Regions from separate parts of the Exiguobacterium sp. s194 genome, predicted to be linked through region 1. Evidence: predicted binding sites of a transcription regulator. Region 1 holds the regulator's gene; the other holds the start of a gene.
The links. Region 1 encodes LexA, which represses DNA repair genes until DNA is damaged. Its sites were predicted from a motif close to CGAACATATGTTCG; they were not measured.
Positions count from the first base shown of each region.

Region 2: parE (DNA topoisomerase IV subunit B) is a predicted target of LexA. The motif match lies at 5,829-5,842, and genes of this name have one in related genera.

Region 1 covers NZ_JACSLT010000005.1:53,660-61,395, reverse strand. The annotation lists gene tkt (transketolase) at 1-1,220, opposite strand, end outside; gene KNP85_RS07355 (DUF896 domain-containing protein) at 1,419-1,652, opposite strand; gene KNP85_RS07350 (YneB family resolvase-like protein) at 1,713-2,357, opposite strand; gene KNP85_RS07345 (hypothetical protein) at 2,430-2,666, opposite strand; gene lexA (transcriptional repressor LexA) at 2,872-3,492, shown strand; gene KNP85_RS07335 (metal-binding protein) at 3,492-3,932, shown strand; gene KNP85_RS07330 (DNA alkylation repair protein) at 4,020-5,120, opposite strand; gene glnA (type I glutamate--ammonia ligase) at 5,277-6,617, opposite strand; gene KNP85_RS07320 (MerR family transcriptional regulator) at 6,664-7,062, opposite strand; gene KNP85_RS07315 (methionine gamma-lyase family protein) at 7,156-7,736, opposite strand, start outside.
Region 2 covers NZ_JACSLT010000005.1:177,322-185,057, reverse strand. The annotation lists gene KNP85_RS07980 (MBL fold metallo-hydrolase) at 1-96, opposite strand, end outside; gene KNP85_RS07975 (NUDIX hydrolase) at 111-722, opposite strand; gene KNP85_RS07970 (DinB family protein) at 864-1,370, shown strand; gene parC (DNA topoisomerase IV subunit A) at 1,436-3,841, opposite strand; gene parE (DNA topoisomerase IV subunit B) at 3,844-5,811, opposite strand; gene KNP85_RS07955 (CoA-binding protein) at 5,941-6,345, opposite strand; gene KNP85_RS15895 (GGDEF domain-containing protein) at 6,699-7,736, shown strand, end outside.

The DNA of each region.
Region 1 (7,736 bases):
TTGCGGCCTGCTGGATCTTCATCGAAGTCTGCAGCACCTTTAATCATCGTGTTGTTCGAGCCCGCGAGGTCAGCCGAACCACCGAAGAGTGTCGGCACCGCTTTAGCGATTGCGTTCAATACTTCACCGCTCGTTTGACGTGTTGCTTTCTTCGAACCGATTTCGAACGTCGGCAGCTCGCTGTCCCAACCTTCTGGGAGCTCGTTGTTCACTGCACGCTCGAACTGGGCACCGAGTTCAGGGTGTGCTGACTTGTAAGCTTCAACGAGTTCGTTCCAGTCCGCTTCATGCTTCGCGCCTGGCTCAACGACTTTATCGTTGAACAAGTCGTATACTTCGTTCGGTACGTAGAAGTTTTCGCCTTCCCACTTGTAGAACTGCTTCGTGAGCTCGATTTCAGCTTCGCCGAGTGGCGCGCCGTGTGAGGCCGATTTCCCTGACTTGTTCGGTGAACCGAAACCGATGACCGTCTTCACTTCGATGAGGGTCGGTTTCGACGTTTCCGCCTTCGCTTCGTCGATTGCTTTCGCGATTGTATCGATGTCCGTGCCATCTTCAACGCGAATCACTTGCCAGCCGTAAGCGTTGAAACGATCTTCGACACTTTCTGAGAACGACTTGTGAAGGTCGCCATCGAGTGAGATGTCGTTTGAATCATAAAGGACGACGAGCTTTCCGAGTTTCAAGTGACCAGCGAGTGAGGCAGCTTCTGCCGACACGCCTTCCATCAAGTCACCGTCTCCGCAAATCCCGTATGTGAAGTGGTCAACCACTTTGAACTCATCACGGTTGTAAGTCGCTTCCAAATGCTTTTCAGCCATCGCCATACCGACTGCCATGGCAATCCCTTGGCCAAGCGGTCCAGTCGTCGCGTCGACACCAGCCGTGTGACGGTACTCTGGGTGTCCAGGCGTCTTCGAATCCATTTGACGGAACGATTTGAGGTCGTCGAGTGAAAGGTCGTAACCAGATAAGTGAAGAAGCGAGTACAAGAGCATCGAACCGTGTCCCGCTGAAAGAACGAACCGATCGCGGTTGAACCAGTTCGGGTTTTTCGGGTTGTGACGCATCTTATCCGTCCAAAGTGTGAACGCCATCGGAGCCGCACCCATCGGCATCCCCGGGTGACCAGAGTTCGCTTTTTGGACCGCATCAATCGAGAGCGTCCGAATCGAGTTAATCGCTAATAATTCTTTAGTAGTTGTTTCCACTAATTTCATCCTCTCTGTTGTTACAAAGTTTCTACCCGTCATATTTTAGCATACTCATTCGTGTGTCACAACTAATTAATTAGTATAACACATTAGATGGAATCGTTTACTTCCTTTCGTCCAAAATCAGTCCATTAAGTCCCCCTGATCGCCGTTCGCGTATAACAAACATGCACACCCTATATGAAATAGGATGTGCATTCGTGGTCACTCCGAGCGATGTCGTTTCTGCTCGTCTTTCAATTTTTCAGGCGTTACGTCGTTCCCGTCCGGATCGACGACCTTCATCCCCATCATTTGCGATTTGAATGATTGGCGGAACGCTTGCAAATATTGTTGGCGCAGCGCTTGCTGCTCATCCATCTCTTCTGATGACAGTCCATCTGTCTTGGCTTTGTTGGCGAGAAAATTGATTCGCTCCAACTGTTCAGGTGCTAGCATCAGGCTCGCCCCCTCTCTACTGAATTTGTTCTTCTACTGTACAAAATCAGCGAGCAGGAATCAAGTTTCTGGCACTGATACGTGCTCCAAATAACGACGGTTCACGGTCGCTTTCGACACCTCATAGCCAAAACCACGTAGCGTGGCGGCAATTTCAGCGAACGTCAGTCCGCGCTCGCGCAGTTGGACAATTTCTTCGATCGGCACTTCGATTCGGCTCCGACCGCCTTGATCGTGATGTTGGATGTTGCGGTGCGGGTTGAACCCGTTCGCGACCGCCCGACGCATGCCGCGTGAGATTTTCGCATTATGGATTTTACGCTGGTATTCCTCGACGACACTGACGATTTCAAGCACCATCTTCTCGGCATCCGAGACGACGTATTCATCGGACGATTGCATCGTCAACAAGCGGACGTTATGTTTCATGAGCGTATGCAAGATGGCGATTTTCGCGTTCCCTCGTCCGAGGCGGCTGTCATCGCTCACGAGCACGGCATCGAGATTAGATGTCGAGACGTGCTCCAACAAATCGAGCAACCCCGTCCGATTGACCTCATACCCACTCTCTTGCTCACTGATCACATCGACGATTTCAGCGTCAAGACGTTTCGCCATCCGCGTCAGTTCGTCCGCTTGGCGACCGAGTGACGTCTCTTGCGTGGACTTGTTCGTCGACACGCGACAATAAATGACGACTCGCATCCCGTCACTTCCTTTCTTTCCATTCGCCCTCTACGATACACAGGTTCGGGGGCTGTTCGCAATCAGAAAAGATTATTCGGCGGCGAACCACGTCGTCTTGTCGTCTTCTTTCTCAGCGCGTTCAGCGAGAAGCTGTGCCTCGAGCGACTCGGCCTCCGTCAAGGCGACTTCTTCTTCGACGCTATGCTCGATTACTGGTTCGGTCGCGACGACTTCGACATCGTGGCGCATTTCCCCGACCATATAAAACGCGAACATTCCAAGTGCCAACATGCCGACTAAAATGATTCCATTGATTGTGTCTCTCATAACGATTACCTCCTGGGAATAAGAATACACGTTCTCGAGAACGTCTGTTCGTTTATCTGTTCTCATCATAAAACAAGAACTTCTGTTCGGTCAAGTGGAAAAAAACGAACGAATGTTTGTGCGCTCATGTGTTCTTGTGTTAAACTAAACCCATAAAGAATAGGATGCGTTCGCAGGTTATTCGACATAATCGAGGTGAAATCCATTGAAAAAAATGTCAGCAAGACAACAACAGATTCTTGATTTTATAAAAGCCGAGGTCCGGGCGAAAGGGTATCCACCTTCCGTTCGTGAAATCGGAGAGGCAGTCGGACTCGCATCGAGCTCGACCGTCCACGGCCACTTGGACCGTCTAGAGAAGCGTGGATTGATTCGACGTGACAAGACGAAGCCACGTGCCATCGAAATTTTAGATGAAGAGATGTCAGTCGTGGAAGACCATGATGCCGTCATGTACGTGCCGGTCATCGGGAAAGTCACGGCCGGTACGCCAATCACGGCAATCGAGAACGTGGAAGAGCACTTCCCGCTCCCGGCCCACGTCGTCGGTTCCGACAACGTCTACATGCTCTCGGTATCGGGAGACTCGATGATTAACGCCGGCATCTTGGATGGGGACCGTGTCCTCGTCCGCCAACAGAACACGGCCGACAATGGAGAGATTGTCGTCGCCATGACGGATGAAGGCGAAGCGACAGTGAAGCGGATTTATAAAGAAGCTTCGAAAGTCCGTCTTCAACCGGAGAACGATGAACTCGAAGCGATGTATTTCGATAACGTGTCGATTTTAGGGAAGGTCATCGGTGTATACCGTACGATTCACTAATGGCGAGTGGCAAGACACATACCCGTACGAATCTCGTGGCAATCGGTGCTCTTGCGATTGCCACGCCTTTTATTGACATCGATATTCCGACCATGTTCCTATTCGGCGCCCTAATCGGGACGTTCTGGCTCTCCCCGGACCTTGACTTAAAGTCGGACGCCTATTATCGATGGGGACCGCTTCGGGGCTTTTGGCTCCCTTATGTGAAGATTATGCCCCATCGGTCGTTATTCTCGCATTTTCCGCTCTTGAGCGATCTGATCCGGGTCATCTATCTCGGTTTCCCGCTCACGCTCGTGCTCACGTTCACGCCGTATGAGGAAGCTGTCAGATCGTGGCTCGACCTGAACGGGGCCGCATGCTTCTTCGGACTCGTTTTCGCGACGACGCTACATACGACGCTCGACTATGCGTCCACGTTCTTCAAACGTGCCTTTTAAGCCAAACATTTATGCCATACACCTAAAAGGGCAGCCCGTCTAGTAGAGACTGGGTTGCCCTTTTTGAACTGTTTATTATATAGAAGCTCAATAACTTTTATGCAACATGACATGATGTTCTGCCACTTCTCGTCCATTGACCAGCAAAACGACACGATGCTCCCCTGAATAATGCCGACGAGTCGTCAAATCTGCCCAACTGTGCATCCTGTTCGCTACAAGTCGCGCACCCCCGGGGACGATTTTGTTCGCTAGCAGAAAAGCTTTACGACTCGCTTTCCCGTTCGCTTTTATGAAATCGATGGCGTATTCGACCCGAATATAGGCGCCATCGCCTGGACGAATCGACACATCGTACTGAATCTCGCACGTCTCTCCTATGCTGAGCACGTTCGGATGTATCGAAATCGATGCGTTGACGGTCAAATCCGTTTCTTGCGTATAACCGAACAGCGTTAAGGCGTCAGGATGTGCGGATTTGATCAATGTTCGGCACGCATGTCTGATGACCCAATCGGTATGAGGATGTTCGCCTTGCCATCGACGCGAGACTTCGAGCACGGCTTCCGGGTGATCTTTCGAGATATCGTTGAGATTGTTGGCGACACTTTTCCTTACATATAATGATGGGTCTTCTTTCAATAACTCTAAAACCGCAAACACGGGAGCCGGATTTTCTCTGAACATCGGTAATGACTCCGCCCACGGAAGACGAGGACGACAGCCTTCACTTGCCAATCTTCGCACATGCTCATTCGGATGCTTGGCCCATGCCATCATGCGATCCATTACTCGCGTCGAATCACGAAGCAGAAAAGGTCTGATTGCGAATTCAGAAGACGATTTCTGCGTGAAGAGTTCGAGTGCTGACATCGAGCGTTCCCAATGTTCTTCCGCCTGTCCATACACTTCTACGAAGTCGGGAAAAAATAAATATGGAAAGCCGACACAATCGTCTGCAATTTCAACCAATACATCTATAGCTGACTCGTAGTTTTGAGGTAAGTACTCCCCGAGCTTTGTCGAAATACGGCGCATACGCCCTTTCAGCGCTAACGCTTCCCATGACTCATCTACAATCGATGCGACAAATGCTTGTATATCAAACGATGGGTACACGGATTGAATCCGTCGCCCAAATCCTAGCAAAAAATCCTCATGATATACCTCTTTCAACGGTGTGGCCACGTCTTCCATCTCCTTCAGTTTCGTCTAGTCCGCTCATCTAGCCATACATTCTTCCCCATTATATAGAACGATAGAAAAAGAGTCCTGAATGAGTTCTTCTTGCGAAGACTCGTTCAGGACTCTGATTGGTAGGGTTAACGTCCCCAGTTCATCGACTTAGTAGAGCGTCATGTACTGATCGCGTTCCCACTCTGTTACTTGCGTACGGAACATATCCCACTCGATTTCTTTCAACTCGAGGAAGTGCTCACCGATATGCTCGCCAAGCGATTCCATGACGACTTTGTCAGTACGGAGTACTTCGAGCGCGTCGAAGAGCGTAGCCGGAAGATCGTCAATCCCGTTAGCAACACGTTCTGGCTTATCCATGACGTAGATGTTGCTGTCGATTGGCTTCGGTGCTGTCATGTCTTTCTCAATTCCATCGAGACCTGCAGCCAATAGTGTGGCCAAAGCGAGGTACGGGTTTGCTGCCGGGTCGACCGAACGTACTTCGATTCGAGTCGAGAGACCACGGGCCGCTGGTACACGAACGAGTGGTGAACGGTTGCGCGCGCTCCATGCTACGTAGCAAGGTGCTTCATAACCAGGAACGAGACGCTTGTACGAGTTGACAGTCGGGTTACAAACAGCCGTGAATGCACGGGCATGCTCGAGAATCCCTGCCGTGAAGGCGCGAGCCGTGTCAGAGAGTTCCATTTCGCCGTTCGGATCGTAGAAGACGTTCGTGTCACCTTTGAAGAGCGACATGTTGGCGTGCATCCCTGAACCGTTGACACCGAAGAGTGGCTTCGGCATGAACGTCGCGTGAAGACCATATTTCGCTGCAATCGTCTTGACGACGAGTTTGAACGTTTGGATGTTATCAGCCGTCGTGACCGCATCTGCGTATTTGAAGTCGATCTCGTGCTGACCTGGTGCGACTTCGTGGTGTGATGCTTCGATTTCGAAGCCCATGTTTTCGAGCTCGATGACGATCTCTTTACGGCAGTTCTCGCCGAGGTCGACCGGTGCCAAGTCGAAGTAACCGCCTTGGTCGTTAAGTTCGAGTGTCGGTTGGCCGTTCAAGTCTTTCTTGAAGAGGAAGAACTCAGGCTCTGGTCCGACGTTGAATGCTGTGAAACCGAGCTTCTGCATGCGCTCGAGGTTACGCTTCAAATTGCCGCGCGGGTCACCGCTGAACGGTTTTCCGTCCGGAGTATAAATATCACAAATCAAGCGAGCGACTTTACCGCTGCCGTCTGTCCACGGGAAGACAACCCATGTGTCAAGGTCTGGATAGAGGTTCATGTCTGATTCCTCGATGCGTACGAACCCTTCGATTGAAGAACCATCGAACATCATCTTGTTATCAAGTGCTTTGTCCAATTGGCTGATCGGAACCTCGACGTTTTTAATCGTACCGAGGATATCCGTGAATTGAAGACGAATAAAGCGTACGTCCTCTTCTTGTGCGATGCGTTTGATGTCTTCTTTCGTGAACGTTTTTCTGGCCATGGTGAAATGTCCCCTCTCACATTGTGTAATGGTTAGTGTACTGGCGTCATCGATAAAAACGTGACAGCTCACCTTGAATGAGCGACGTCTTATTGAAACGGCCAGCTTCTTGAAGCTGTGTTTTCAATAATTTGTGTAACTCTTGTTCAGAGATCTTCGGTGCTTCATCGACCGGCGCCTTTAGTGATTCCGCGTCTTTAGCGTCGCTGTTATCGAGCATATGACGAATCGCCGCCAAGTTGAAGCCTTGATCGATAAAATCCTTGATCGTGAGTAGACGTTCGACATCATTAAAGGAATAGAGCCGTCGTTTCGATTCCGTCCGACTAGGCGAAATCAGACCCTGTTCTTCATAGTACCGAATCTGCCTACCTGTCAGCTGGGTCAAATCTTGAACGATTCCAATCGGAAACAACGGGTTGGAGCGACGAAATTGATCGGCCATCTCTTACCCCTCCTTTTCTGTCTCACACTGTGAGAATAATACATGACAACTTACCTGTCAATAGATGTTAAGAAAGTTAACATGACATTTCGGTTACAACTTCTGTGAGATATTGTCACGGTCAAATGTGACGAGCTCTTTCGTCCGCAATTGGCTCAAGGCAAGCATGAGCGCGACCTTGACGTGGGCGTAAGTTAATCCGCCTTGAACGTAGGCCGTGTAAGGCGCGCGGAGCGGACCGTCGGCCGACAATTCAATCGACGAGCCTTGAATGAACGTCCCGGCTGCCATGATAACGTCATCCTCATACCCCGGCATATAGGCCGGTACCGGTAACGCATGCGCATTGACCGGCGACGCCATCTGGATGCTCTGACAGAACGCAATCATCTTGTCGCGGTCGCGGAACGTCACCGATTGAATCAAATCGGTCCGGGGCGTCGTATAATGCGGATCGGTCTCGAAACCGAGCAATCCGAGCAGGCTCGCCGTCAAGTGCGCCCCTTTCAAGGCTTGGGCGACTGTGTGCGGCGCCATATAAAACCCTTGATACATCTCTTGGAGCGAATAGAGTGACGGACCGGCCTCGCTTCCGATGCCAGGTGTCGTCATGCGGAACGAGCAGCGTTCGACGAGTTCTTTCGTCCCGGCGATATAGCCACCCGTCTTCGCCA
Region 2 (7,736 bases), 120 kb from region 1:
GAGTCCGAGCTCCCGCTCAATCAACTGGACGTTAATCGGTAATACAGGCGCATAGAATGTCAGTTGATGGACGTGGTCAATCCGTGTGACTTTCATGATATCCCCTCCCCTTAATCAAACAACGTGATCCAATCTTCTTGCCATCTAGCTTCAAAACACATATAAAGCTGTTCCTGCGTGTTCCGCGCGGTCGATAAAGGTGGTAAGTTGTCCCGCGTGAAGAACGCGACCTCGCTCGTCTCATGGCTCACCTGCGCCTCGCCACCAATCAGCTCGCATTCGATGAACAGTTTATAGTAATGCTGCGACAGCGGTGGATGGTCGTGATGATGCATATCGAACAACGCGAGTAGCCGTACCGGTACGACATCAAACCCGGCCTCTTCCTCAATCTCCTTAATGATATTTTGGGCCGGGGACAACCCGACCTCACAAAAACCACCTGGTAACGTCCAAAGCCCGTCCGACCGCTCTTTGACGAGCAAGAGCGCATCGTCCCGGAAGACGACACCGCGTACGTCGAGTTTCGGTGTCGGGTATCCATCGACGTGCGTCAGTTTCGTGACCTCCTCCAAGGCGAGGTCTGACTGTCGTTCGAACATCTCGGTCGCGATTCGTTGAAGTTCGACGTAACGTTCTCGATCGAACTCGTCTTTCGTGAACGTCAAGCCAGCCTGTGCCAGCGCCTGGAGCCGTTTGGCCCAGTCGAGCCATTGAGACATAGTGATCCCCCCATGATTTTTCCTCTTACCCCATTCGCCAAACGATGGACTTGTTCCTTTTAGCAATACCCGCTCCCATAAGAAAGTACCTATCCTCCCCGTGATATACTGAAATGAGAACGGTGGCAAAGGAGGAACGATATGTCGATCGCAGTGTTATCCCAGTTCAAAGAAGACTTGGACGGCTATACCGAACGGCAGTTGCGCTATCAGGCAGCAGCAGACGTCTGGTCAATCGGGCAGATGTACGACCATATCATCGTGGTGGCCGAGGAATATGCAGACGAGATTGAACGGTGTCTCGCCTCACACGAAGAGCAACCGCTCGGAAAGACCGAATTCGGTGAACGATTGTTTCAGGCCGGTGGGTTCCCTCCGATTAAAATTCGTTTACCTGATGAGATGAACCAACCACCGAACAACACGGACAAGCATGAGACGCTCGAGCGACGACTCGACGAATTGTCTGCGCGTTTGAAGCGACTTGAACCGCTCGTCCGCGCGGCAAACCCTGACGTCAAAGCACGGCATGGCGGCTTTGGCTGGCTGAACGCACAGGAGTGGTACGACCTCATCGAGATGCATACCCGGCATCACTTGCGCCAACAGGCCGATTTGGAGCGCTATCTGATAGAGGCCGAGCTTTGAATCCATAAGAAAAACCCTGTATCAAAGACAATGGTCTCTGGTACAGGGTTTTCTTTAGTTCGATCTCAATCGAGATACACGTCCTCAATCTCTCCGAATGTCTCTTCATCAAACACGAACGAGCCGTTGGCGTAGCGGTCCAAGAGCGTCAACTGCTTCGTCTTGACCGTCTTCGCTTTCTCTTTCCCGATGATGTGGAGCGTCTCATCGTCATGCACCGGGAGCACGCGACGAATCTGGTGCGGTTTCGATTTGACTTCGCGGATGAGCATCGTCCCGCGCAAGTTGCGGTTCGTGCAGTCGAACTGATCCTCGAGCTTCATCTTCTTGACCGCTCCACGTTGCGTCACAAGGACGAACAGTGGCGGTGTGAAGAAGGCGAAAGCATCTGCGACCATATCCCCATCCTTCAAGTTCATCGCTTTGACGCCGGCAGCGCGCTGACCGACAACCGGCACGTCATCTTCTTTGAACCAGAGGCCGTAACCGCGCTCAGAGACGAGGAACAGTTGGCCAGGCCCGTCACTGATGCCGGCGAAGACGACCTCGTCGTCGCCTTTCAGTTTGAGCGCCATGAGCGCCTTCGACTTGCGTTGGGCGTCATAGTCACGGAGCGGTGTCCGTTTGACCATGCCTTCACGCGTCACAAACAGACAGTGCGCGTCGGTGTCGAACGTCGAGACGACATCGGCCGAAACGACTTGTTCGCCTTCGATCGGCACGAGGTTGGCGACATGCTGACCGGCGTCTTTCCATTTCGACTCTGGAATCTGATGGACCGGGATGAGCAAGTAACTGCCCTTGTTCGTCCAGACGAGCAAGTGGTCCGTCGTCATCGCCTGGGTGACGAGGACGGGACGGTCTTTCTGCTTCATCTCCGGCATCTCGTCGCTCGAGGCGCCATATGAGCGCATCGATGAACGTTTGACGTACCCGTCGCGGCTGACGAACACCATCGTCTCTTCGACGGCGATCATGACCTCTGTCTTCAGTTTCAACTCTTCGACCTCGGACTCGATGACCGAGCGGCGTGCGTCGCCGAACTCGTCACGGAGTGCGGTCAACTCTTTCGAGATGAGCTTCCGTTTCGTCGCGTCGACGTTCAAGATGTTGGCGAGGCGAGTGATCTCTTTTTGGAGCGCCTTCGCCTCTTTTTGCAGTTCGACGATATCCGTGTTCGTCAAACGATACAATTGGAGCATGACAACCGCTTCGGCTTGACGGTCTGAGAACGAGAACCGCTCCATGAGCTTCTGCTTCGCCTCGGACTTGTCTTTGGCCGAACGGATGAGTTCGAGCGTCTCGTCAAGGACCGAGATGGCCTGTTCGAGCGCATCGACGATCTCGGCGCGTTTCTTCGCCTGGTCGAGCTCGAACGTCGTGCGTCGAGTGACGACCTCTTCGACGTGCTTCAAGTATGCGTCGATAATCGACAAGAGACCCATCTGTTTCGGTGTCCGGTTGACGATGGCGACCATGTTGTAGTTATAGGCGAGCTGCAGATCGGTATGCTTCAAGAAGAAATGGAGCACACCTTCCGCATCGGCTTCCTTCTTCAACTCGATGACGACGCGGACACCGGTCCGGTCAGTCTCGTCACGGACTTCGGCGACGCCTTCGACTTTGCGGTCGAGGCGAAGCTCTTCCATCTTCTTGACGAGGTTCGCCTTGTTCACCTCATACGGGAGCTCGGTGATGGTAATCTGTTCACGACCTCCCTTAAGTGGCTCGATGACCGATTTGGCACGGATAATGACCTTGCCTTTGCCGGTCTCGAACGCCTTCAAGATGCCGTCTTTGCCCATAACGATCCCGCCAGACGGGAAGTCAGGTCCTTGCATATAACGGAACGCGTCATTCGTCGTCTCGACCTCACCTTTCAGACGGGCGATGGCGAGGTTGAGCACCTCGGTCAAGTTGTGCGGCGGAATCTCGGTCGCGTAACCGGCAGAGATTCCCGTCGTCCCGTTCATGAGCAAGTTCGGGAGGAGTGACGGCAAAACGAGCGGCTCTTCGGTCGAATCGTCGAAGTTCGGCGTGTAGTCGACCGTGTTCTTCGAGATCGACGTCAGCATGACGCCGGCGATCTTCGACAGACGGGCCTCGGTATACCGCATCGCGGCGGCCGAGTCGCCGTCCATCGAGCCGTTGTTCCCGTGCATGTCGATAAGCGGGTAACGCAACTTCCAGTCCTGCGATAGGCGCACCATCGCCTCATAGACGGAACTGTCACCGTGCGGGTGATAGTTACCGATAACGTTACCGACCGTCTTGGCCGATTTGCGGTACGGTTTCTCGTTCGTGTTTCCTTCATGGTGCATCGCATACAGGATGCGGCGCTGAACGGGTTTGAGCCCGTCGCGCGCGTCCGGGAGGGCCCGATCCTGGATGATATATTTCGAGTAACGCCCGAAGCGGTCACCGACGACCTGTTCGAGCGACAAGTTTAAAATGTGTTGAATCGTCGACATCGTTACATCACTTCCTCAATCGCTTTAGTCACGTGTTCATTGGCGATGATCGAATCATCTTCCTGGAGGCCGAAGGCGACGTTCTCCTCGATCCACTCGCGGCGATGGGCAACATTGTCTCCCATGAGCACCGAGACACGCTTGTCGGCGACGGCAGCGTCGTCGACCGTGACGCGGATGAGCGTCCGTGTGTCGGGGTTCATCGTCGTCTCCCATAGCTGGTCGGCGTTCATCTCACCGAGACCTTTGTAGCGCTGGAGGATATAGCCCTTCTTATACACTTTGACGAGCTTCTCGAGCGCTTCTTCGTCCCAAGCGTACTCGAACTGTTCCGACTTGCCTTTCCCTTTCGAAATCCGATAGAGCGGTGGCAAGGCGACGAACACTTTGCCGGCCTCGACGAGTGGGCGCATATAACGGAAGAAGAACGTCAATAGGAGCACTTGGATGTGAGCCCCGTCCGTATCTGCGTCGGTCATGATGATGATTTTGTCGAAATTGCAGTCCTCGAGCTCGAAGTCATGGCCGACCCCAGCCCCGATCGCGTGGATGATCGTGTTAATCTCCTCATTCTTCATGATGTCCTGGAGTTTCGACTTCTCCGAGTTGATGACCTTCCCGCGCAGCGGCAGGATGGCCTGAAACGTCCGGTCGCGGCCCTGTTTGGCCGAACCGCCGGCCGAGTCACCCTCGACGAGGAACAGTTCGTTCTTGGCGGCGTTCTTCGACGTCGCCGGCGTCAGTTTCCCGTTCAAGATGCTCGAACGTTTCTTCTTCTTGCCGTTGCGCGCCTCTTCCCGGGCTTTCCGGGCGGCTTCGCGGGCCTGGGCGGCGCGGATCGCCTTCTTGATGAGCATCGTCGCCATCTGCGGGTTCTCCTCGAGGAAGATCGTCAGTTGTTTGGCCATGACACCATCAGCGCTCGTACGGGCCTCGGGCGAACCGAGTTTCGATTTCGTCTGCCCCTCGAACTGGAGGAACTCTTCCGGGATCCGTACCGAGACGATGAGCGTCAAGCCTTCGCGGACGTCACCGCCGTCAAGGTTCTTGTCTTTTTCTTTCAACAATCCGTTCTTTCGGGCGTACTCGTTCACGATGCGGGTCATCGCCGTCTTGGCGCCGACCTCGTGCGTGCCGCCGTCACGAGTCCGGACGTTGTTGACGAACGAGAGGACGTTCTCGGAATAGGCGTCCGTGAACTGGAAGGCGAGCTCGAGCTCGATATCGTTCTCCGTCCCTTCGAAATAGACGATTGGATGAAGCGTCGCCTTATCGTCGTTCAAATATTGGACGAACTCGGCAATCCCTTCCTCGTAATGGAACGTCTCTTCTTTATCCGAGCGCTCGTCCGTCAACGTGATCGTCAATCCTTTTAACAAGAATGCTGATTCACGGAGCCGTTCAGCGAGCGTGTCGTAGTTATATGTCGTCGTCGAGAAGATCGAGGCGTCCGGTTTGAAGTAGACGCTCGTCCCTGTCTGACGCGTCTTTCCGGTCTCGAGGAGCGTCGTCTGCGGGATCCCGCCGTCGGCAAACGTCTGCTCGAACACTTTGCCGTCGCGATAAATCGTCACGAGGACCTTGCTCGAGAGTGCGTTCACGACCGAGGCGCCGACCCCGTGGAGTCCACCTGACGTCTTGTAGCCGCCTTGGCCGAACTTACCGCCGGCGTGAAGGACCGTGAAGATGACCTCTGGCGTCGGTTTCCCGGAGGCGTGCATCCCCGTCGGCATACCACGCCCGTGATCGCGTACCGTGATTGCGTCATCTTTATGGATGGTCACATCGATTTGGCCACCGAATCCGGCGAGCGCCTCATCGATCGCGTTATCGACGATCTCATAGACGAGATGGTGCAAGCCGCGATGGTCGGTCGAACCGATATACATCCCCGGACGTTTCCGGACAGCAGTCAGTCCTTCGAGCACCTGGATGGCGTCTTCATTGTAATTAAATAAGTCTGTTGACATCTTCGTCACCTCAATTTCGAACACACGTTCGTTTTTCTATCCTATTGTATAGCTGTTTTTGGATTCTGGCAAGCCTCCCTCCGCGAGCGGGGCTCGTGAAAAAAAGGAGACCTACCAAGGAGGTAGGTCTTAACCGAGAAGGCGGGCGTGCTCGACATAGATGCATCGATTTTCGATGTAGTCGAGTCCGGCATCGCGAGCGATCCGCTCGGCGTCCGGGCTGGTGAGCCCGAGCTGGTTGAAGACGAGACCGACATCCCCATGTCGGACGGCATCTTCGGCCACGCCGGCCAAATACTCATTGCGTCGGAAGACGTCGACGATATCGACGCGCCCCGGGATGCTCTCGACCGTCGGATAGACCTTGCGTCCGTTCCACGTCTCGAGCGTTGGATTGACAGGGATGACTGTGTAACCTTGCAAGATCAAATAGTCTGCGATTTGGTTCGCGGTCTTGTTCGGGTTCGCTGACACGCCGACGACAGCAATCGTCTTCGCCTCGGTGAGCCATTGTTTCAAACGTTGATCGTCCATCCTGAAATCCCCCTTTTGTTTACGTTCTCAGTGTACCTTTACCTGAATCACCGTTTCAAGCTTTATTTTCTTTTATCATACAACTGTAACTCTTTCAAATTTTTAAAACAAATCAATTGGTTCACCATAACTTATTATGTAAACCGGATTATATGACGATATTTCTCCGGTTCTCAGGTTGATGTGTGTCTCGGAGGAAAATCCCGTGCGAACAAACGTTGCGTGAAATATCTATTTCACGCAATCATAAGGACCGATTTAAAGCGTTTCAGATAGTAAAATTGACTCGTTTCTCGAACGCCCATGGGCAAATCGATGGCAGTTCGGTATACTAAAGTTCAGGAGGTGTTCGCGTGGGAACTGCCTATGAGGAACGTCGCGGTACACTATATAATTACCGCATCACTTTTTACGGGAACGCGCTCGCTTGGCTCATCCACGTCGTGTTCTTGATCACGTTTTGGCAACTCGGCGTCACGGTACTCGCCTGGTCGAATCTACTCAGCATTCTGTATTACACGCTATCCTTTTATTTTGTACATAAACGATATTATCGAGCGTTCTTCGTCGGTCTGTTCATCGAGGTCGTCTATAACGCGATCATCTCGACGGTCGTGCTCGGTTGGGGTGCGAACGTCCACTACTTCATCATCACGGTCGCCTATGGCGTGTTCTTCATGCCGAACGTCCGTCGGTCCATCCGGGTCGCCTCGACGATACTCGCCATGACCATCTACGGTTTCCTATATATGAATGTGACGACAGGGACGCAACCGCTCACGCCGTCCTTCGAGCAAATATTGGGCCTCTTTTGTCTCTTGTCGACGATCGCCTTGATTGCTGGTCTGTCTTTCGTCTTCGAAGGGTCCGTCGTCGAAGTGACGTCCGAGCTCGAGCGGACGAACGAACGGTTACACACGCTCGCCTCACGGGACGGGCTGACCGGGTTGTATAATCGGACGACTGGTTACCGATTGGTCGAAGATGAGATTCGCGAAGCCGTCATCAATGGACGGCCATACGCCGTCGCTCTAGGGGACATCGACCATTTCAAGGCGTTCAATGAGCAACACGGTCATGACTGCGGCGATCTCGTACTCAAGCAAGTCGCCTCCGCGCTTGCCCGAACCGACGGGATAGCCGTCCGTTGGGGTGGCGAGGAGTTCCTCATCTTCTTGGCGGACCAGTCCACTGCAGAGGCCACGGAGACGATTGACCGCTTGCGCCAACGCATCAAATCACTCGAGACGATTTATGACGGCCGTCGTCTCAGCGTCACGATGACGTTCGGTGTCACGACGCGAACCGGATTCGAGGCCGTCGACACGCTCGTCAAAGAGGCGGACGACCGGCTCCGGGCCGGCAAACAAGAAGGCAAGGACCGAATCGTC